DNA from 2 places in the Subtercola sp. YIM 133946 genome. Region 1 is predicted to be linked to the other one. Evidence: predicted binding sites of a transcription regulator. Region 1 holds the regulator's gene; the other holds the start of a gene.
The links. Region 1 encodes LexA, which represses DNA repair genes until DNA is damaged. Its sites were predicted from a motif close to TCGAACANNTGTTCGA; they were not measured.
Positions count from the first base shown of each region.

Region 2: V3W46_RS03735 (alpha-ketoglutarate-dependent dioxygenase AlkB) is a predicted target of LexA. The motif match lies at 2,539-2,554, and genes of this name have one in related genera.

Region 1 covers NZ_JAZHPE010000015.1:14,248-25,128, reverse strand. Annotated here, with positions in the region: gene miaA (tRNA (adenosine(37)-N6)-dimethylallyltransferase MiaA) at 1-374, shown strand, start outside; gene dapF (diaminopimelate epimerase) at 384-1,265, shown strand; gene V3W46_RS04690 (class I SAM-dependent methyltransferase) at 1,410-2,027, opposite strand; gene hflX (GTPase HflX) at 2,068-3,603, shown strand; gene lexA (transcriptional repressor LexA) at 3,723-4,388, opposite strand; gene V3W46_RS04675 (LysM peptidoglycan-binding domain-containing protein) at 4,668-4,994, shown strand; gene V3W46_RS04670 (histidinol-phosphate transaminase) at 5,023-6,105, shown strand; gene hisB (imidazoleglycerol-phosphate dehydratase HisB) at 6,167-6,775, shown strand; gene hisH (imidazole glycerol phosphate synthase subunit HisH) at 6,772-7,404, shown strand; gene priA (bifunctional 1-(5-phosphoribosyl)-5-((5-phosphoribosylamino)methylideneamino)imidazole-4-carboxamide isomerase/phosphoribosylanthranilate isomerase PriA) at 7,466-8,203, shown strand; gene V3W46_RS04650 (SseB family protein) at 8,272-9,069, shown strand; gene V3W46_RS04645 (DUF1844 domain-containing protein) at 9,154-9,486, opposite strand; gene infC (translation initiation factor IF-3) at 9,780-10,403, shown strand; gene rpmI (50S ribosomal protein L35) at 10,433-10,627, shown strand; gene rplT (50S ribosomal protein L20) at 10,660-10,881, shown strand, end outside.
Region 2 covers NZ_JAZHPE010000013.1:110,295-121,175, forward strand. Annotated here, with positions in the region: gene V3W46_RS03720 (GNAT family N-acetyltransferase) at 272-730, opposite strand; gene V3W46_RS03725 (GNAT family N-acetyltransferase) at 771-1,283, shown strand; gene V3W46_RS03730 (hypothetical protein) at 1,393-1,860, shown strand; gene V3W46_RS03735 (alpha-ketoglutarate-dependent dioxygenase AlkB) at 1,878-2,519, opposite strand; gene V3W46_RS03740 (mannitol dehydrogenase family protein) at 2,622-4,106, opposite strand; gene V3W46_RS03745 (ABC transporter substrate-binding protein) at 4,225-5,202, opposite strand; gene V3W46_RS03750 (ABC transporter permease) at 5,243-6,334, opposite strand; gene V3W46_RS03755 (ATP-binding cassette domain-containing protein) at 6,331-7,098, opposite strand; gene V3W46_RS03760 (nucleoside/nucleotide kinase family protein) at 7,237-7,908, opposite strand; gene V3W46_RS03765 (SDR family oxidoreductase) at 8,212-8,940, shown strand; gene V3W46_RS03770 (LacI family DNA-binding transcriptional regulator) at 9,037-10,107, shown strand; gene V3W46_RS03775 (AGE family epimerase/isomerase) at 10,110-10,881, shown strand, end outside.

The DNA.
Region 1 (10,881 bases):
GCCCGTCGACCATCATCGCGCTCGAGCACCCACGCGACCTGCTCGTCGAACGGCTCGACGCCCGCGTCGAGCGCATGTGGTCGGCAGGCCTCGTGGCCGAGGTGGAGGGCCTCGTGCCGCTCGGGCTCGAACACGGAGTCACCGCTCGCCGCGCCATCGGGTACGCACAGGCCCTGGCGCAGGTGCACGGCACCGCCACCCAGGCCGAGGCCGTCGCCGAGGCACAGGCCCTCACCCGTCGGTACGCCCGGCGTCAGGTGAGCTGGTTCCGGCGCTACCGAGACGCGCAGTGGATGCCCGCGGCCGGCCCGCACCTGGCCGACACCGCCCTCGCCGCCTTCCACGCCGCAGTACCCCCACCGCCGAGCCCCTAGGCTTGAACCATGGCGATCGATCTGCACTTCACCAAGGGCCAGGGCACCGGCAACGACTTCGTTCTGTTCGCCGACCCCGACGGGCTGGTCTCGCTCACCCCCGAGCAGATCGCCTCGCTCTGCGACCGTAACTTCGGTATCGGAGCCAACGGGCTCATCCGTGCGGTGAAGTCGGCCAACCTGCCCGAGGGTGCCGCTTCGCTCGCCGAAGATCCGGCCGCCGAGTGGTTCATGGACTACCACAACGCCGACGGTTCACCGGCCGAGATGTGCGGCAACGGCATCCGGGTGTTCGTGAAGTACCTCATCGAGAACGGTCTCGCCGAGCTCGTTCAGGGCGACACCTTCGTCGTCGCAACCCGTGCGGGCGTCATCGACGTGCAGCGCAACCTCACCGGTTTCCAGGCCGACCTGGGTCGTTGGCGCCTTGAGGGCGGCGAGCCGCTGGTGCGCGCGAAGAACCTGCAGGTCGCCCGCCCCGGTCTCGGCGTGAACGTGGGCAATCCGCACGTCGTCGTCGCGCTTGCCGACGAAGACGAACTCGAGTCTGCCGACCTCAGCTTCATTCCACACCTCGACCCCGCACCGGCCGACGGCGCGAACGTGGAGTTCGTGGTGCCGCTCGAGCCGCTCGTGCGAAACGGCGTCGGGCACATCCGCATGCGCGTGCACGAGCGCGGTAGCGGTGAGACCCTGTCGTGCGGCACGGGTGCGGCCGCGGCCGCGCTGGCCATCCGGTACTGGGCCGGTGCCGGTGCTCCGAATCAGTGGCGCGTCGAGGTGCCGGGCGGCGCCGTCGGCGTGCGCATGTATGCGACAGAAGACGGCGAGCACGTGGCGCTGTCGGGCCCCGCCGAGCTCGTCTTCGAGGGCGACGTCACGCTCACCTGACGTTGCTACTCAGTCGGCTCAGTCTGCTCGTTCTGCTCGAAGCTCAGCCCGGCCTCGTCTGAACCCGGAGCTCAGCCGCGCCCCGTCCGAACCCGAAGCTCAGCCGCGTCGAGCTCGGCCGCGCGGAGTTCAACCGCGTGCACCTCAGCCCCGCAGCCGCGCCCGCAGCACCCGATACCCCTTGCTCGTCGCCGACCGCGACACGCTGAACCCACTCGGCAGCGCCCCCTCGAGCCAGCGGTGCAGCGAGTCTGAACCGAGGTTGCGCTGCACCACGAGCCACGCGTCAGAGCCGGGGTCGAGTCGCGGCAACCATGTCAGCAGCAGATTGTGCAGCTCGTCTTTGCCGACCCTGATCGGCGGGTTCGACCAGATGGTCATGAACAGTATGTCGTCGGGAACATCTGACGGCAGAACCGCGTTGACATTGTCGAGGCCGAGCTTGGCGGCATTGGCCCGCACCAGATCGAGAGCACGTTCGTTGACGTCGACAGCCCACACGGTGGCGTGGGGTGACAACAGAGCGAGAGCGAGCGAGATGGGTCCCCAGCCGCAGCCCACATCGAGCAGATTGCCCCCGGGCGGCGGCGCAGGGGTGTTCGACAGCAACACCTGGGTTCCGGCATCCACCCGGTCAGGGCTGAACACGCCGCCCGCGGTCGTCGCCTGGAACGATCTGCCCGCGATGGTCACCGGTATCTCTTTGAGCCGGAGTTCCGTTGATGGACGCGCTGAAAAGTAGTGCCCATTGTCGGAAGCCATAGAGGGAATGTAGCAAATGAGAGGGTTAGTCTTTACCTAAATGTCTGAACACGATTCACTTTCGACCGACGAGTCGACACCCACCACTTCTGTCGACCGCATCCTTGCGCGCGCCGAGGCACGCTCCTCCGGTTACGCCCTGTTCTCCTCCGGCGCCGCACAGGCGGTCGGCCGCAACACAGTGGATGCTCGGCAGGGCCAGAACCACGACGGAGACCAGTTCGACCTCGCCGATCGCCAGGCCCTGCGCCGGGTGGCGGGTCTCTCGACCGAGCTCGAAGACGTCACCGAGGTCGAGTACCGCCAGCTGCGACTGGAGAACGTCGTGCTGATCGGCGTCTACACCCAGGGCAACCTGGCTGACGCCGAGAACTCCCTGCACGAGCTCGCCGCCCTCGCCGAGACGGCCGGAGCGGTCGTGCTCGACGGGCTCATGCAGCGCCGCGCCACCCCCGACCCGAGCACCTACTTCGGCAAGGGCAAGGCCGCAGAGCTGGCCGGCATCGTGAAGGCGCTCGGCGCCGACACCGTGATCGCCGACAGCGAGCTCGCCCCGAGTCAGCGGCGTGCGCTCGAAGATGTGGTGAAGGTCAAGGTCATCGACCGCACGGCCGTCATTCTCGACATCTTCAGCCAGCACGCCAAGAGCCGCGAGGGCAAGGCGCAGGTCGAACTGGCACAGCTCGAGTACCTGCTGCCGCGACTCCGCGGCTGGGGTGACTCGATGTCGCGCCAGGCCGGTGGCCAGGTGGGTGGCGCCGGAGCGGGCATGGGCTCGCGTGGCCCCGGTGAGACCAAGATCGAGCTCGATCGTCGGCGCATCCACACCCGCATGGCCCGGCTGCGCAAGCAGATCGCGGCGATGAAGCCGGCCCGCGACGCCAAGCGTGCCAACCGCAAGCGCAACACCGTGCCCTCGGTGGCGATCGCGGGCTACACGAACGCCGGCAAGTCGTCGCTGCTGAACCGCATCACCGGGGCCGGGCTGCTCGTCGAGAATGCGTTGTTCGCGACACTCGACGCGACCGTGCGCCGCACGCAGACCTCTGACGGCCGTGAGTTCACCCTTGTCGACACCGTCGGGTTCGTGCGCAGCCTGCCGACGCAGCTCGTCGAGGCGTTCCGGTCGACGCTCGAAGAGGTCGCCGACGCCGACGTCATCGTGCACGTCGTCGACGCCTCGCACCCCGACCCGGCGAGCCAGCTCACCACGGTGCGCGAGGTCATCGGTGAGGCGGGGGCTCGGGGCATCCCCGAACTCGTCGTCTTCAACAAGGCCGACCTGGTGACCGAGAACGACCGCATCGTGCTGCGCGGCCTCGAGCCGAACTCGGTGTTCGTCTCGGCGCGCACGGGCGAGGGCATCGACGAACTTCTCGAGACACTCGACCACATGCTGCCCACACCGTCGATCGAGGTCGACGTGCTCGTGCCCTACGACCGTGGCGACCTCGTCTCGCAGATGCACCAGCACAGCACCGTGCTGAGCACCGACTACGAGGAGGGCGGCACGCGCGTGCGCGCCCTCGTCAACGCCGAGTTCGAGGCACAGCTCGTGGAGTACACCGCCCACTGACCGAGTGGGTGCCCGGCGGCGCCCATTTACACCGAGTGGATGCCCGGCGGCGCCCATCTACACCGAGTGGATGCCCGGCGCCGCCTACCCGCGACGCGGGTCGCCCGGCCACCTGGGCGTCACACCGAGCGCAGCACCGCCACGACCTTGCCCAGCACCGTGGCGTAGTCGCCGAGGATGGGCTCGAAGTTCGAGTTGCGCGGCAGCAGCCATGTGTGGCCGTCGCGCTGCCGGAACACCTTGACGGTCGCCTCGTCGTCGAGCATGGCCGCCACGATGTCGCCGTTCTCGGCCGTGTGCTGCGTTCGAACCACGACCCAGTCGCCGTCGCAGATGGCGGCGTCGATCATCGACTCGCCGACGACCTTGAGCATGAACAGCTCGCCCTTGCCGACCAGTTGCCGGGGGAGAGGGAACACCTCTTCGACCTGCTGCTCGGCCGTGATCGGAATACCGGCGGCGATACGGCCGACCAGGGGTACCAGGGCGACGTCGCCGTGGGGTGTCGGTGAGTCGGTGTTGACCGAGTCGCTCTTCGGAATGTCGATGAGCACTTCGAGAGCCCGGGGCCGATTCGGGTCGCGGCGCAGGTAGCCGCTCAGTTCGAGCTGGTTCAGCTGGTGGGTGACGCTCGACAGCGAGGCGAGGCCGACCGCGTCGCCGATCTCGCGCATGCTCGGCGGATACCCCTGCTGATTCACCGCCTCAGAGATCACCTCGAGAATCGCCAGCTGCTTCTCGCTCAACGACTTGCGTCGCCTTGTTCCGCCACGCTCACTGGGCACGGTGTCTCTCGCTTTCGCTGGGGTTTCGACCCGATGTCAGTGGCTTGCTGTTCACTGTCATCAGTGGCCGGTTCGGTTCGATGTCGACTATCGAAACTGTATCGAACACAGCAAGAAGAACAAACACATGTTCGAGTGTGTCGTCATAATCGTCTGCATATTCGACTTGTACATTCGAACGTTCGAAGATATATTCGGAACACAGCTTCGTACCAGGCGCTCCCGGCCGAGCGCCTGGTACGAAATCCCTGAGAGGGCCACATCATGACTGCACTAGAAATGACTGCTCCATCGGTTCGCCTGCGCCTCACGCGTCGTGGGCGCCTCGTACTCGCGACGCTCGTCTCGCTGCCGCTCATCGCCGCCCTCGTGGCGTTCGCGATCCTGGGCGGTTCGCAGGCCATGGCAACGGGCGAGGGCACCGCGGTCACCTACAGCTATGTCACCGTGCAGCCCGGCGAAAGCCTCTGGGGCATCGCCCAGACTCTCGACCCCTCGGCCGACCCGCGCGATGTCATCGCCGACATCGTCAACCTCAACCAGCTGCAGTCGTCTGACGTGCACTCGGGCCAGCGCCTGGCCCTGCCGCCGCAGTACGCCAAGTAGCAAGCGCGGGCGCACTACCATTGACTGGGTGAGTTCCCTAGCCGATCTGCCCATCCGCGACGATCTTCGTGGCCTGCACCCGTATGGTGCTCCCGAACTGAAGGTCGCCGTTCAGCTCAACGTCAACGAGAACACACACCCCATCCCCGAAGACGTCGCCCGCTCGATCATCGAAGCTCTCGCCCGCGAACTGCTCTCGGTGAACCGGTACCCCGACCGCGAGTTCCTGGCCCTGCGCGACAGTCTCGCCGGCTACCTGGGCGGCGGTCTCACCCGCGACAACCTCTGGGCGGCCAACGGATCGAACGAGATCCTGCAGCAGATCCTTCAGGCCTTCGGCGGGCCGGGCCGTTCGGTGCTTGGCTTTCCGCCCACGTATTCGATGCACCCGATCATCGCGGCCGGCACCGGCACCGAGTGGATTCCGGGCGTTCGCGACGCCGAATACGAGATCTCGCCGGCGACGGCCGTCGACTGGGTCGAACGCACGAACCCCGACCTCGTGTTCTTCTGTTCGCCCAACAACCCCACCGGCACCGCACTGTCGCTCGAGACCATCGCCGCCGCCTACGACGCCACGCCGGGCATCGTGGTCGTCGACGAGGCCTACGCCGAGTTCGGTCACGCCGACGAGCCGACCGCCTTGTCGCTGCTCGAGGGTCGTGAGCGCCTCATCGTCACGCGCACCATGAGCAAGGCGTTCGCCTTCGCCGGTGCGCGGCTGGGCTACCTCGCGGCAGACCCCGCCGTCAGCGACGCCCTGCGGCTCGTTCGCCTGCCGTACCATCTCTCGTCACTCACTCAGGCAGCCGCCGTCGCGGCTCTCGCCCACGCGCCCGAGATGCTCGCCATGGTCGACGACATCAAGACGCAGCGCGACCGCATCGAGGTGACGCTGCGCGAACTCGGCTATCACCCGTACCCGAGCGCGTCGAACTTCGTGCTGTTCGGCGGGGTGCCCGACGCACACCGGATGTTCGAGCAGCTGCTCGAGCGCGACATCATCATTCGCGACCTGGGCATCCCCGGCCACCTGCGGGTCAGCGCAGGCACCGAGGCAGAGACCACCGCGTTCCTCAGCGCGATGAGCGAGCTGACGGAGCAAGCCTGACCGAGCGCTCGCGACCGAACGGGCCCGGCCGGGCATCCTGGCGCCCGGTAGACTTTCGGGCATGCCGATCGAACCCCGCACCGCCAGCCTCACGCGCGAGACCAGCGAATCGAGCATCGAGCTCTCGCTGAACCTCGACGGCACCGGCGTCTCGCACATCGACACTTCTGTGCCCTTCTACAACCACATGCTCACCGCCTTCGCCAAGCACTCGCTGACCGATCTGACGGTGAAGGCCAGCGGAGACACCGACATCGATGTGCACCACACCGTCGAAGACGTCGGCATCGTGCTCGGCCAGGCCATTCGCCAGGCCCTGGGCGACAAGAGCGGCATCTCGCGCTTCGGCGACGCCCTCGTGCCGCTCGATGAGGCCCTGGTGCAGGCCGTCGTCGACATCTCGGGGCGCCCCTTTCTCGTGCACACCGGTGAGCCCGCCGGCTTCGAGCTGCACCTCATCGGCGGCCACTTCACCGGCTCGATGGTGCGGCACGTCTTCGAGGCGATCACCTTCAACGCCGGTCTGACCGTGCACATCACCGTGCTGGGCGGCCGCGATCCCCACCACATCGCCGAGGCCGAGTTCAAGGCGTTTGCCCGCGCGTTCCGGTTCGCCAAGCAGCTCGACCCGAGCGTGTCGGGCATCCCATCGACGAAGGGCGCGCTGTGACCAGGCCCACCGTCGTCGTGCTCGACTATGGCTCGGGCAACGTGCACTCCGCGGTCAAGGCCCTCGAGAAGGTCGGTGCTGACGTCGAACTCACTGCCGACCGCCGTTCGGTCGCCGAGGCCGACGGCCTGCTGGTGCCGGGTGTCGGTGCCTTCAGCGCCGTCATGTCGGCGCTCGACTCCGTGCGCGGCGGCGAACTCATCGACAAGCGTCTCGCCGGCGGCCGGCCGGTGCTCGGCATCTGCGTCGGCATGCAGGTGCTGTTCGGCCGGGGCATCGAGCGCGGCGTCGACACCGAAGGTCTCGGCGAATGGCCGGGCACCGTCGACGAACTGAAGGCGGATGTTCTGCCGCACATGGGCTGGAACACGGTATCTGCTCCCGACGACTCGCGGCTCTTCGCCGGCCTGCACGACGAGCGCTTCTACTTCGTGCACTCCTACGGCGCCCAGCAGTGGGAACTCGATGCGCAACCGCCCCTGCCCGCGGCCGCGGTGACCTGGGCCGACCACGGCGGCGGATTCATCGCCGCCGTCGAGAACGGCCCCCTGTCGGCCACCCAGTTTCACCCCGAGAAGTCGGGCGACGCCGGCCTGCGGCTGCTCGCGAACTGGCTCGAGACGCTCTGACCCGCCTCAAACCACCAACAGCGTCACCACCGCCCCCACCACCCGAAGGATCGCCCGCTCCATGACCGACCAGCCCGCACTCGTTCTGCTGCCCGCCGTCGACATCGCAGACGGCCAGGCCGTGCGCCTCACTCAGGGCCAGGCCGGCACCGAGACCAACCACGGCGACCCGGCCGACGCGGCGGCCGACTGGGTGGCCCAGGGTGCCGAATGGATTCACCTCGTCGACCTCGATGCCGCCTTCGGCCGGGGCAGCAACGTCGACGTCATCAAACGCGTCATCGCCCAGGCCGACAGCATCAAGATCGAGCTCTCGGGCGGCATCCGCGACGACGCCTCGCTCGAGAACGCCCTTGAGAGTGGTGCGACCCGCGTCAACCTCGGCACGGCGGCTCTCGAGAACCCCGAGTGGGCGGCCTCGGCCATCGAGCGGTTCGGCGACGCGATCGCCGTCGGCCTCGACGTTCGCGGCACCACCCTCGCTGCCCGCGGCTGGACCAAGGAGGGCGGCGACCTCTGGGAGGTTCTCGCCCGGCTCGAAGACGCCGGCTGCGCCCGCTACGTGGTCACCGACGTCACCAAAGACGGCACGCTCAAGGGCCCGAATGTCGACCTGTTGATGCAGGTCATGCAGCGCACCGACAAGCCGGTCGTCGCCTCGGGCGGCATCTCGAGCCTCGACGACCTCGTTGAGTTGCGCGCCCTCGTTCCGGCCGGCCTCGAGGGCGCGATCGTGGGCCGGGCGCTGTACGCCGGGGCCTTCACGCTGGTCGAGGCGCTGGCCGTCGCGTCGAACTGACGTGGTGACTGACCTGCGAACTGACGTGGCGAACTGACCTGGCGATAGAAGAACGGAGCGGCGTAGTCGTGCACGACGAGCATCCGGAGCCGCATGCAGGCGCCGCAGATTCTGCCGGCCGGCCCTTTGCCGGCCGCCACTTCGAGGCGAGCACCAGTGCCTTCGAGGGTGATGACGGAACCGCCTCGCCGCAGCTTCTCGACACGATGAGGCGGTTCGGCGCCGGCGAAGCATCGCAGGCCGACGTCGTCGATGCGCTGCGCGAGGTGCGGTTACTCGTTCCGCTGGTCGCTCATGCGGGTGAGACCGGTGTCGACGATCACGGGCACCTCGTCGACAAGACGCAGGAGCTCTCGATCGTCACGGTGACGACGCCCGATGGCCGCTCGGCCCTGCCCGCCTTCACGTCGACCGCGGCCATGACTGCCTGGAATCCGAAGGCCCGGCCGATTCCCACCGAGGCTCGACGCGTCGCGCTGGCTGCGGCGGGCGAGAACACCGACATCGTCATCATCGATGCCACCTCGCCGACCGAGTTCGTCGTGCGGCGACCTGCGGTCTGGGCGATGGCGCAGGGCATCCCATGGCGTGCGCCGGCCGACGATGCCGAGGTTCTGGCCGTCTTCAGCGCATCGGTGGCAGCCGAACCGGCGGTTGCTGCGGTCTCGCTTCAGAACGGTGACCCCACGAGCCGGATGCTCGGGGCCGAACTCGTGGTCAGGCTCGAACTGCGGCCGGGGCTCGACCAGGGTGCGTTGACCACCCTTTTGGCGCGTCTGCACGAGCGCTGGTCGCAGAGCCCCATCGTGGCGGATCGAGTCGATTCGCTCGCCGTGACCCTCGTGGCGGCCCCGAGCTGGGTCTGACCCGTTTTCGCGCCCTTTCGGCACAACCGCACCCCTTCGAAGGGGTGCGGTTGTGCCGAACAGGCGCAGATGTGTCGCGCAGGCTCAGGCGTAGACCGGGCCGGTCAGCTTCTCGCCGGGGCCCTGCCCGATGGGATCGGGGTACGGCGACGCCTCGCGGAAGGCGAGCTGCAGCGACCGCAGTCCGTCGCGCAGGCTGCGGGCGTGCATGTCGCCGATCTCGGGGGCGCCGGCGGTGACGAGACCGGCCAGGGCGATGATCAGCTTGCGGGCCTCATCGAGGTCGAGCTGGTTCTCGGGGTCGTCGGCCAGGCCGACCTTCACCGCGGCCGCGCTCATCAGGTGAACGGCCGTCGTGGTGATGACCTCCACCGCCTGAACGTCGGCGATGTCGCGGGCTTCGTCACTCATTTGCATCCGATCTCACTGTGGGGCGAAGTCTCTGCTAGACTTCTAGGCGGCTCTGGCACCGAGAGGTGTCAGATCGAAAGTGGAGATTCTCCCACCCGCGCTTGACCGCTTGGCTCAACAGCCTCAAGGTTACCGGGTCGATTGCACTCCGCCCGACCTTCACAGAAGGCCGGGCAGGCAGGGTGTGGTGCGTTTTGACAGGTGTGATTCCTGTCGGTGCGTGGTGAACGTTCAGTTTCGTGAGCGCTGGTTGACGCCAGAGGCCCAGCCGAACATCCACCCAGCAGAAGGAGCAACGCATCAGCGATCCCCGTACAAACGACCGTATACGAGTACCCGAGGTTCGCCTCGTGGGTCCGGCCGGTGAGCAGGTTGGCGTCGTGAGCATCGACGTCGCACTCAGACTCGCACAAGAGGCAGACCTTGACTTAGTTGAGGTGGCCCCGAACTCGAAGCCGCCCGTCGCCAAGATCATGGACTACGGAAAGTTCAAGTACGAAGCCGCGCAGAAGGCCAAGGAGGCCCGGCGCAACCAGGCGAACACGATTCTCAAAGAGGTTCGCTTTCGCCTGAAGATCGATGTGCACGACTACGAGACCAAGCGCAAGCGCGCCGAAGGCTTCCTCAAGGCGGGTGACAAGGTCAAAGCGATGATCTTGTTCCGTGGCCGTGAGCAGTCGCGCCCCGACCAGGGAGTCAGACTCCTGCAGAGATTTGCCGAAGACGTGTCGGAGTTCGGTTCTGTCGAATCGAGCCCGACCATCGACGGTCGCAACATGGTCATGGTCATCGGCCCTCTGAAGAACAAAGCAGAGGCCAAGGCCGAGGCCAACGCACACCGCGCCGCAGCGAAACCGCCACGGGAGGCACCCGCCGCCCCCGCTGAATCTCCAGCACCGGTCGACGCCGCTCCGGCCGAATAACGAACCACTACCCACACGAGGAGAGAACTATGCCCAAGCAGAAGACCCATTCCGGGGCCAAGAAGCGCTTCAAGGTCACCGGCAGCGGCAAGATCATGAAGCAGCAGGCCGGCATGCGCCACAACCTGGAAGTGAAGTCGGGCCAGCGCAAGCGTCGCCTGAACACCGACCAGGTTCTTGCCCCGCAAGACGCCAAGGTCGTCAAGAAGCTCCTCGGCCTCTAGAACCGCAGACGTTAGAAAAGGACTGATACAAAATGGCAAGAGTAAAGAGGGCGGTCAACGCCCACAAGAAGCGTCGCGTCATCCTGGAGCGTGCCGAGGGCTACCGCGGCCAGCGTTCGCGCCTGTACCGCAAGGCCAAAGAGCAGGTCACCCACTCGCTCGTCTACTCGTACCGCGACCGCCGTGCGCGCAAGGGTGACTTCCGCCGCCTGTGGATCCAGCGCATCAACGCCGCTGCCCGCCTCAACGGCCTG
Region 2 (10,881 bases), on a different contig from region 1:
AGACCTCGGTCGGGGCGGAGCTGGCGATTCTGATCTCTGTGTCGTCAGACACCGGGTCTCCTGTCGTTGCAAGCAGTAGGGGTGCGGTCGTGCCGGTTCACAGTTCAAGCTGCGCGCCGGGATCATTATTCCGGTGCGTCGTTCGGCTGCGAACGGGTACGACGCTAGCGGCGGCCACCGACACTGCGGATGCCCGGCGGAACCTCTCGGCTCCACTCCCCCGCGCGCGAATGTGTACGTTGTTCACATTAGCCGAAGCGGCCCGGCTGCGCTAGAGGTCGAGCATCCGTTCATAGCAGAGCGACTGCGGCGAGTCGGCGTAGTAGCCGAAGCACGGAATCGGCACGTACTGCTCCCGTTCGTAGAAGCGCACGGCGTCGGGCTGGGCTGGTCCGGTCTCGAGACGCAGCAGCACGAGCCCGCGCGCACGCGCCTCGGCTTCGAGGGCGCGCAAGATCTGCGTCGAGACGCCCGTTCCGCGAGCGCCCGGTGTGACGAACATCCGCTTGATCTCTGCCGCCCCGCCGCCGAGCAGTCGAAGTGCACCACAGCCCACGGGTTCGCCGGCCTCAGACCTGGCGATCAGAAACACTTCGATGTCTTCGGCCGAGGGTTTGGTGCCGGGCTCGGTGTCGGCACCGTAGCGATTGTCGAGCTCGTCTCGCTGCGCCTGGCGCAGGCGGGCGCCGTCGGGGTGGCTCCAGGGAACGGTCTCGATCTCGATGCTCACCCCTCTATTGTGGCAATGAACCACGCCCTAGGCTCGAAGAGTGAGTCTCGAAGGCATCGTCATCCGTTCCACCACCGAGGAGGACTGGCTCGATGTGCGGGCACTGCGCCTCGAGATGCTCGCCGACACCCCCATCGCATTCGGCGACACCCTCGAGTCGGCGCGGCTGGCCGGCGAACTCTACTGGCGTGAGCGCGGTCGGCGTGGCACAACCGGCTCGGGAACGAACCTGGTGGCCATCGACCCCGCCGCCGAAGACCGCTGGGTCGGAACGATGGGCGGCTACCTCGACCGCACAGCCGGCCCGATGCTCGTCGGCGTCTACGTGTCGCCCGCCTATCGCGGGGTGTCGCGCGGGGTCACGGATGCTCTGCTCGCCGGTGTCGAAGACTGGGCCCGCACCGAGTCCGACACCCTCACCCTGCGCGTGCACTCGCAGAACGCCCGCGCGATCGCGGCCTACGAACGGCGGGGCTACGTGGCGACGGGAAAGCTGTTCCCCTACATCCTGAACCCCCACCAGCGCGAGATGGAGATGCGCAAGGCGCTCTAGCCGCACCGGGCTGCGCTGCGCGTACTCCCCAGCCGTGTGCTTCGCCCACTTCTCCACAGTCGGGCCATCCCGGCCGGCCGGCCGGATGCCCGTGGCCGAAGATCGTGGCATGACAACTCTCACAACCGACCACCCGGCCCCCGCCGCACCCGCACACTCATCAGCGCCAGCGCCGACGCCCGAGGAACGCAGCCACCTGCTGCATCCCCCGCTGCGCACCGACGCCGACATCGAGGAGCGGGTGATGAGCGCCATCGGAACGGCCTGCCGCACCCAGCTCTGGCTCCTTCTGCTCGACGCCCACGACCGCCAGCTGCCGATCGCGCTCCCCTGCGACGACCTGGCCCCGAAGCCGCGCCGGGGCGACGCCGACACCCTGGTCGCATTCATGGCGGGGCTCATGGCCGACCGCGGCGCTACCCAGCTCATCGCGGTGTGGGAGCGGCCAGGGGGTGGCGCGCTCGGCGGTGCCGACGCAGCCTGGGCGACCGCCCTGGCCGAGGCCTGCGATCGCCGCGGCGTGCGCCTGCGCGCTCAGCTGCACAGCCACTCCCGCGGCGTGACCCTCCTCCCGTGACGCCCAGGCGGCGCCGTTCAGGCCCCGAGCCGCTTCCAGTACGGCCGGAACTGCACGCTGATGCGGGGGCCGACCGCCTGCTTCGTCTTGAGGATGGCGTGCTCGTGCGTGCGCTGGCAGCTGCCGCCCATCACCACGAGGTCACCGTGCCCGACGACGAAGCGACGCACGTCTCCCCCGCCCTTCGGCCTGATCGACAGCGTTCGTTCCGTGCCGACCGAGACGATGGCGACCATCGTGTCGCGGTCGATGAGCCGGCCCACCCGGTCGCCATGCCACGCCACGCTGTCATCGCCGGTTCGGTAGAAGCAGAGCCCCGCAGTCTCGAAGACCTGGTCTTTGGGGCGGCCGTAGTGGTCGTTCAGCGCCTGCTGCGCGAGGTCGAGAACGGGGTCGGGCAGACCCGACTCCGGGCCGAACCACGACACGAGCCGTGGCACCGCCACCACCCGGTCGTACATCTCGCGCGAGTCGGCCTTCCACGGCACGCGCTGGGCCAGCCGCTCGAACAGCTCGTCGGAGTTGCTCACCCAGCCCGGTCGCACGTCGAGCCAGGCGCCTGCGCCGAGGTCGATGCGCCGCACCGCCGGGCCGAGCGGCTCGAGCTGCGGCTCCGCCCCCGGCTCGTCGAACAGCGAGGTCTGGTACGCGAGCGTCATACCTCCACTCTACAGACCTTCGAACGTATGTTCGAGTGGTTTTTCCGCCGACGGCGCAGTCGACCGCGAACGCGCGCGGCAGATGGGCCCGCGCGAGCCGGCTCACACGCGCTGCGCGTGCGCCAGGGCGCGCATGGCCCCGACCGATCCATCGACCTGGATGCTCTTGCGGGCCGCCAGGTACGCCTCGCGGAATCGCGGGTTCTCGCCGAGGTCGCCGAACACCTCGCGCACGTCGAGAAGAGCCCCGGGAGCATCCTTCTCGGCCGCCACCGCCTCGGTCAGCACCTTCTTGCGTACATCGGTGACGAGAATGGGCTGGCCCTCTTCGGTACTGCCCTCGAGGTAGACGCTCCACGCGGCGATGACAAGCGCGGCGTGGTCGATCGATCCGCCCGAGGCGAGTTGGTCGCGCACGACGGGCAGCAAGAACTTCGGCAGGCGCTCCGACCCGTCGACGACCTGGCGGGCGAGCGTGTCGGCGATGGCCGTGCTCGAGAACCGCGCGATGAGCTCATGGCGATAGTCGTCGAGATCGATGCCCGGCACCGGCTGCAGAGTGGGCGAGGCCTCCTGCGTCATGTACGAGAGCAGAAAGGTGCTGAACAGCGGCGTGCGGCACACCTCGTGCACGTACGTGTACCCGGCCAGAATGCCGAGGTAGCTCATCGCCTGGTGCGAGGCGTTCAGCAGGCGCAGCTTCATGAGTTCGTAGGGCTCGACGTCGTCGACCACCTGCACGCCGACCGACTCGAGCGCGGGGCGGCCGAGCGTGAACGAGTCTTCGAGCACCCACTGCTCGAACGACTCCGACACCACGGGCCAGGTGTCGTCGATGCCATACACCGAGGCGACCTCGGCGCGCGACTGGTCGGTCGTGGCGGGCGTGATGCGGTCGACCATCGAGTTCGGAAACCGCACGTTGCGATCGATCCACTCGCCGAGGTCTTCGTCTTTGAGCAGGGCGAACGAGGTCAGCGCCTTGCGGGCGACCACGCCATTGCCCTGGATGTTGTCGCACGACATCACTGTGAACGGAGCGACCTCGGCCTCGCGGCGCCGGCGCAGCGCCTCGGTGATCAGCCCGAACACCGTTGCCGGCACGGCCCCCGCGGCCAGGTCGCGCTGCACGGCCGGGTTCGAGGCGTCGAACTCGCCGGTGGCGTCGTTGACGTTGTAGCCGCCCTCGGTCACCGTCAGCGAGACGATGCGCGTGTTCGGGTCGGCGAGCGTACGGATGACCGCCTCAGGGTCGTCGGGAGCGAACAGGTACTGGGTGATCGAGCCGATCACCCGCGCCTCCGCCCGGCCGTCGGGGTGCTTCACGACCAGGGTGTACAGATTGTCTTGGGCGGCGAAGACGTCGCGCATGGCGGCGTCCGACGGCAGCACACCGACGCCGCAGATGCCCCACTCCGCGGTCTGGCCGCCGGCGAGCACCCGGTCGATGAACATCGCCTCGTGCGACCGGTGGAAGGCGCCCACCCCGAAGTGCACGATGCCGGTCGTCACATTCCGTCGGTTGTAGTGCGGCACCGGAACCGTCTGGCCGATCGACGACAGGGTGCTGTTGGTCAGCTTGACCATGGGGCGGGCTCCTCGAATTGAAGGTGGTGAAATGAACACGGGTTCCCTCCCGAGACGATTCGGGAGAGAACCCGTGGGCTCTGTACGGTGCGCGGGCGCACCGAGTCTCTACGGGCTGCTAGCAGCTCGACTTGTAGACGTAGTCCTTGCCGGTGGTGTCGATGTTGTCGAGCGTCAACACCTGGAACCCGGTCTGGGTCTTGGCCGTGACGGTCTCGCCCTTGAGGGCGGCGACAGCCGCATCGACGCCGTCGGCGCCGATCAGCGCCGGCTGCTGGGCGACCAGGGCGTCGATCGTGCCGTCGCGCAGGTCTTTCACCTGCGCGGGGCCCGCGTCGAAGCCGGCGATCTTCACCGTGTCCTGCTTGCCGGCCTGGCGCACACCGGTGGCCGTGCCTTCAGCGGCGAACGTGTTGGTCGCGAAGACGCCCACGATGTCGGGGTCTTTGGCCAGCGCGGCCGTGATCAGCTTGGCTGCCTCGGCCGGGTCGTTGTGGCTGTACTGCACGCCGAGGTAGTCGAACGACGAGTCGGCCTTGACGGCATCTTCGAAGCCGGCGATCCGAGCATCCGTCGTCGAGATGCCGGGGTCGGTCGCCATGATCAGCACCTTGCCGCCGTTCGGGTTCAGCTGCTTGATCGCGTCGAAGCCGGCCTTGCCGCCGCCGTTGTTGTCGGAGGAGATCTGGGCGGTGGCGAACGACGGGTCGTCGACCGAGGTGTCGACCAGAACGACCTTGATGCCGGCCTGGGCCGCGGCGTTCAGCGGCGCCTGCATGGCGGTCACGTCGGTCGGGGCGATCAGCAGTGCGTCGGGCTTCGAGGCGACCACCGAGTCGACGATGGGTTTCTGCAGCGTCGGGTCGAACTTGGCGGGGCCCTGGGTGTTCACCGTGACGCCCAGCTTCGCGGCCTCGGCCTCGATGCCGCACTGCATGGTGATGTAGAACTCGTCGCCGGCGACGCCCTGCACGAATGACAGTTTGTAGGCGCCGGGGGTGCTGCTCGTCGAGCCGCCACCCGCACACGCGCTGAGCGAGAGTGCGGCGATGGCGCCGATACCGACTAGGGAGACGAGGCGTCTCTTTGACTTCATTGTTAAAGCTCCTCTTGGTTCAGGGTTGCGACTGTGATTTTCATTTCTTCTTCGACCAGAGACTGCTCAAAGAGACCTTGGATTTCGACCCGGCGCCACGGGCCGCGGAGGCCCGCCGTCGCTGGTCGATGTACACCGCGGCGACCAGCACGGCGCCGACAGCGACCTGCTGCCAGAACGGCTGCACGCCGATGATGACGAAGCCGTTCTGCAGAACGGCGGGGATGAACAGACCGACCATCGTGCCGAAGATCGTTCCGACGCCACCGAAGATGCTGGTGCCACCGATGACGACGGCCGCGATCACGTTCAGGTTGGTCTGCGACTGCCCGGCGATGGCGGTGGTGCCGTACTGCGAGAGCGAGAGCAGTCCGCCGAGGCCGGCGAGCGCACCCGACAGGGCGTAGATGGAGATCAGCTGGCGGTCGACCTTCACGCCGACGCGGCGGGCCGCTTCTTCGTTCGAGCCGACGGCGAAGGTGTAGAGGCCGAACTTCGTCTTGTGCAGAATCACCGCGAAGATGATCACGATGATCAGCGCGAGCAGCGAGATCAGCGGGATGGTCGTTCCCCACACGTTGCCGTAGCCGATGGTGTCGGTCAGAACGGTGGGCACGTCGCGAATGTCGACGCCGTCGGTGAGCACCTGGGCGAGGCCGAGCGCCGCGCCGAGTGTGCCCAGTGTGACGATGAGGGGCGGCACCTTCGCCTTGGCGATCAGAAAGCCGTTCAGCAGGCCCCAGGCGAGGCCGACGACGATCGCGACGATGAGGCCGATCACGGCCGTTCCCCAGCCCTGGCCGCCGAGGGCGACCATCACTTTGGCCGAGACGACCCCCGAGAACACCAGCACCGAGCCGACCGACAGGTCGATGCCCGAGGTGATGATGACGAAGGTCATGCCGATGCCGAGCACCGCGAGAATCGAGACGTTCTGCACGATCTGACGAATGTTGGTCCACTGCGGAAAGATCGTCGGCGCCAGAATCGTGAAGATCAGGAAGATCACGATGAGCACCAGCAGGATCTGGAACGACTGGATGCCGGTCAGCCGCGAGAGGAAGTTCCTGGGCTTGCCGTCGTCGACGTTGGGCGCCACCGGAACCCCGGTGGGGGTGGCTGTCTGGGTCATGCTCCTGCTCCGTCCAGTGCGCCGGTCATCGCGGCGACCAGTTCTTCCATGTTCGTTTTGTTCGCTTCGAACGTCGCGATACGGCGGCCGAGGCGCAGAACCTGCACCCGGTCGGCGACCTCCATGACGTTCGGCATGTTGTGGCTGATGAAGACGACGCCGACACCCTTGTCGCGCACGCGGCGGATGGTCTCGAGAACGTTCTTGGTCTGAACGACACCGAGGGCGGCGGTGGGCTCGTCGAGAAAGATGACGCCCTTCGCCCAGGCCACGGCACGGGCGATCGCGATCGCCTGGCGCTGGCCACCCGACATTCCGCCGACCGGGTCGCTCAGCGAGCGAACTGTCGCGCCGAGGTCGTTGAACGCGGCCTTCGAGCGCAGGCGCATCGTCTTGTTGTCGAGAAAGCCGAACTTGCCCAGGATGCCCGGGGCCGGCAGTTCACGACCGAGAAACATGTTCTGGGCCGGGTTCAGGTGCGGCGCCAGTGCCAGGTCTTGGTAGACCGTCTCGATGCCGAGCTTGCTCGCCGCGGTGGTCGACGTCAGGTCGACCCGGCCGCCGGCGTAGTAGATCTCGCCCGAGTCGAGCGCCAGATTGCCCGAGAGCGCCTTCACGAGGGTCGACTTGCCCGCACCGTTGTCGCCGATCAGGGCGACGACCTCACCGGCGTTGATGTCGAAGTCGACGTGGTCGAGGGCCCGCACGGCACCGAAGCTGCGGGTCAGGCCACGCGCCTCGAGAATGGGGATGGTGCTAGTCATTGTGGTACTCCATAACGTCTGCCGCGGTGCTCCCGCTGCTGTCTGTCGGTGGCTGGTTCGCCACAGATCGTCCTGTGCGCATTCCTTGTCCTTCGTTGGGGTGGTGCCGTGCGGGTGAGAAGAGTGTGTGGGCGGCGGTCAGTCCTCGGTCAGTTCGACGATGAGGTCGGCGCGGCCCTTTGCCGCTTCGATGGCGGCGCCGTTCTTCAGGTCGACGTTCTCGACCCAGTCTTCGGCCGCGGCGACAGAGCGACCGAACGATTCGTGGCGCAGCACCAGCCGGCGCCGGCGCTCGTCGAGGTCGACATCGATGTACCAGATCTGGTCGATGGCCCGCCCGGCCCGCGCCCAGCCCGGTTCGTCAGAGAGCAAGTAGTTGCCCTCGGTGATGATGAGCGGAATCGACGGGTCGACCGCAACCGCGCTGCCGATCGATTCTTCGAGACCGCGGTTGAAGACCGGCGCGTACACCGTCTCAGAGGCGGTGCGCAGGCGTTCGAGCAGCGCGGCGAACCCGAACGAGTCGAACGTGTCTGACGCACCCTTGCGGTCGGCGCGACCGAGCCGCGACAGCTCCTGGTTCGAGAGGTGGAACCCGTCCATGCCGACGATGACCGCGTCGGTGCCGAGCGCGTCGAGCAGTGCTGCGGCCACGGTCGACTTGCCCGCCCCGGGGGCGCCGGTGAGCCCGAGAATGCGGCGCTCCCCCGGCACGACGAGGGCACGGGCACGAGCGGCGAGATCCTGAATGCTCGCGGTCATGACAGCCGGCTGGGCCAGGCTCTCACGGCTCTGCGTGCTGTCAGACATCGCTTCTCCATCGGGTTCTGTGCATCACCGACTGAGAGAAATATCGCTGCGTCTGTGAAGCATTCCTGTAGTTCTGGGCAGATTCGCACCGATCGAAGCAGGTTCGGAGCTATGCGAAAACAACCGCTGCAGAGACGCTAAGCCCCCCATGTCACGGGTGTCAAGCAATTCGCCGAAATTTCATGTCACCGATGACAAGGATGCCCGGATTGTGGTTACACTGGCATGCAGCACCGCCGCGGCCTTCGCAGCCCGCCCCGTGCCGCCCCATTTTCAGAGTCGAAAGAGAAGAGACCACACCCCATGACCGACTTCAACGGCCGCACCATTCTGGTCACCGGCGCCAGCGGCGGCATCGGCGGCGAAACCGTTCGTCACCTCGTCGCGAAGGGCGCAGACGTCATCGCCAGCGGCCTCTCTGACGAGTCGCTGGCTCCCATCGTGGCCGAGACCGGCGCCCGGCCGTTGCCCTTCGACCTCACCAGCGAAGAGAGCATCAAGGGCGCACTCGAGGGCCTCGACCTGTGGGGTGTGGTGAACTGCGGCGGCTGGGGCGGCGAGATCGCCAGCCCCACCGAGACCAACATCGAGGTGTTCGACAAGGTGATGCGCATCAACGCGCGCGGCAGCCTGCTCGTCATCAAGTACGCGGCGGCATCCATGATCCGCCTCGGCAAGGGCGGCTCGATCGTGAACGTGTCGAGCCAGGCCAGCCTGGTGGCGCTGACCGGCCACATCTCGTACGGATCGTCGAAGGCAGCGCTCGACAACATCACGCGGGTGTCGGCTCTCGAGCTCGGCCAGTACGGCATCCGGGTCAACGGCGTGAACCCGACCGTCGTGATGACCCCCATGTCGGCCTGGTACTGGGGCCGCCCCGACATCGAGGGGCCCTTTCTCGAGGCCATGCCGCTCGGCAAGTGGGCGACGGAGGCCGACATCGCGGCTCCGATCGCGTTCTTGCTCAGCGACGACGCCGGCATGATCTCGGGCGTCTCGCTGCCGATCGACGGCGGGTACACCGCGCGCTGACCCCTGGAGAGGGGCAGCCGGTGGCCGGTGCGGTCGGATAGCATGACACCGGTGCCATTCGAGCGTGTGACAGCGATGTGAGAACGAGGTGACGCAATGACGACGATGCACGATGTCGCGGCCCACGCCAAGGTGAGCGCGAAGACCGTCTCGCGGGTGTTCAACGACGATCCGCACGTCGCCCCGGCCACCCGCGAGCGCATCCTCGCCGCGATGAAGCAGCTGAACTACGTGCCGAACACGCTGGCGCAGAACTTCCGCACGGGCCGCGCGCCCGTCATCGGCGTCGCAGTGCCCGACATCGCCGACCCGTTCTTCTCCTCGATCGCCCGAGCCGTCGAAGAGATCGCCGCCGAGCAGAACATGTCGGTGTCGGTCACGAGCCTCGGCAACGACCCGAGCCGCGAAGAGCCGGTGCTCGAGTCGCTGCTGCGGTTTCAGCTCAGCGGCCTCATCGTCGCGCCCATCTCTGAGAACCAGGCCTACCTGTCGCGCTGGACAGACCACACCCCCGTGGTGTTCGTCGACCGCGCTCCCACCAAGCTCGCCGTCGACAGCTTCGTCGAAGACGACCTCGGTGGGGCCCACGCCGCCACCACCCACCTGATTCGGCACGGCCACACGCGCATCGCGTTCATCGGCGACACGCTCAGCATCCCGACCACCGCCAACCGGCTCGAGGGCTACAAGAGTGCCCTCGCCGACGCCGGCCTGCCCTACCGCGACGACCTCGTGGTGTTCGGGGCGCGCACCGTCGAGGGCGCCCGGCAGGCGGTCGCCACCCTCATCGGCCGGCAGCTCGAGCCGACCGCGGTGTTCTCGTCTGACGCCCGCTGCTCGATGTCGCTGATTCCGGCGCTGCAGGAGGCGCACCAGTCGAACCTCGCGCTGGTCGGTTTCGGCGACTTCCCCATGGCGAATGCACTGCGGCCGGCCATCACCGTCGTCGACCAAGACCCCGCAAACCTCGGCCGCCTGGCCATCACGCGCATTCTCGACCGCATCGCGAACCCCACCAAGCGGTACCGCCGGCGAACCATTCTGCCGGTCGGTCTGGTCGAGCGGGCATCCTGTCTCGTGCCGTGGGATTCGCCGGTCACAGAGCCGGCGAACGGCGACCTCGCGAGCGACGACGACACGTTCTCGCCGCTGCAGGCTGCCAGCTGAGCATGAAGGCTCTCGGCTGGCTCGCCGACCCCGCCCACGGGGTGTGGCTGCAGGGTGAGGAGGCACGGCTGATCGGCTTTCCGCGGGCCCGCACCGACGCCCACGGCCATGCCGTTCAGCTCGACGCCAGTGGGGGAGCGGTGCCGGGGCCGTGCGCCCCGACCTTTCTGACGGCCCGCATGGCCTTCGTGCACGCGGTGGCGGCCCTGCGCGGGCACCCCGGCATGCGGTCGGCGGCGGGCCGGATGCTCGACGCCCTCGCCGCGCAACCGGGCCCGGGCTGGCCCGACCACCCGGCAGCGCCCGCCACCGCCTCCGCGCAGCCCAGGCGGGGTCTGACCGACCACCCGCCCGCACTCGCCACCCCCGCCGGTGCCGGTGCAGACGCGCCGGATGCCCTGCAGAGCCTGTACACCCTCGACTTCGTGATTCTGGCCGCCGCTGCCGGCGTCGCGATCGACGAACCGGGCGCATCCACCCTGCTGCGGAACGCCCTGGAGCGCTTCGACACCGCGTTCTGGGAGCCCACCGCCCAGCTCGGTGTCGACCGCATCGACGCGGCCGGGCAGCCGACCCCCTACCGCGGCATGAACGCCAACATGCACCTCGTCGAGGCGCTGCTCGCCGCCTTCGAGGTCACTGGCGAGACCGAGTGGCGAGACCGTGCCCTCGCGATCTGCCGCTTCGTGATCGCCGAGGCGGCCGGGCGAGACTGGCGCATCTGTGAGCACTACACGGCAGACTGGGTGGCCGACCCCGGCGCGAACCGCGACA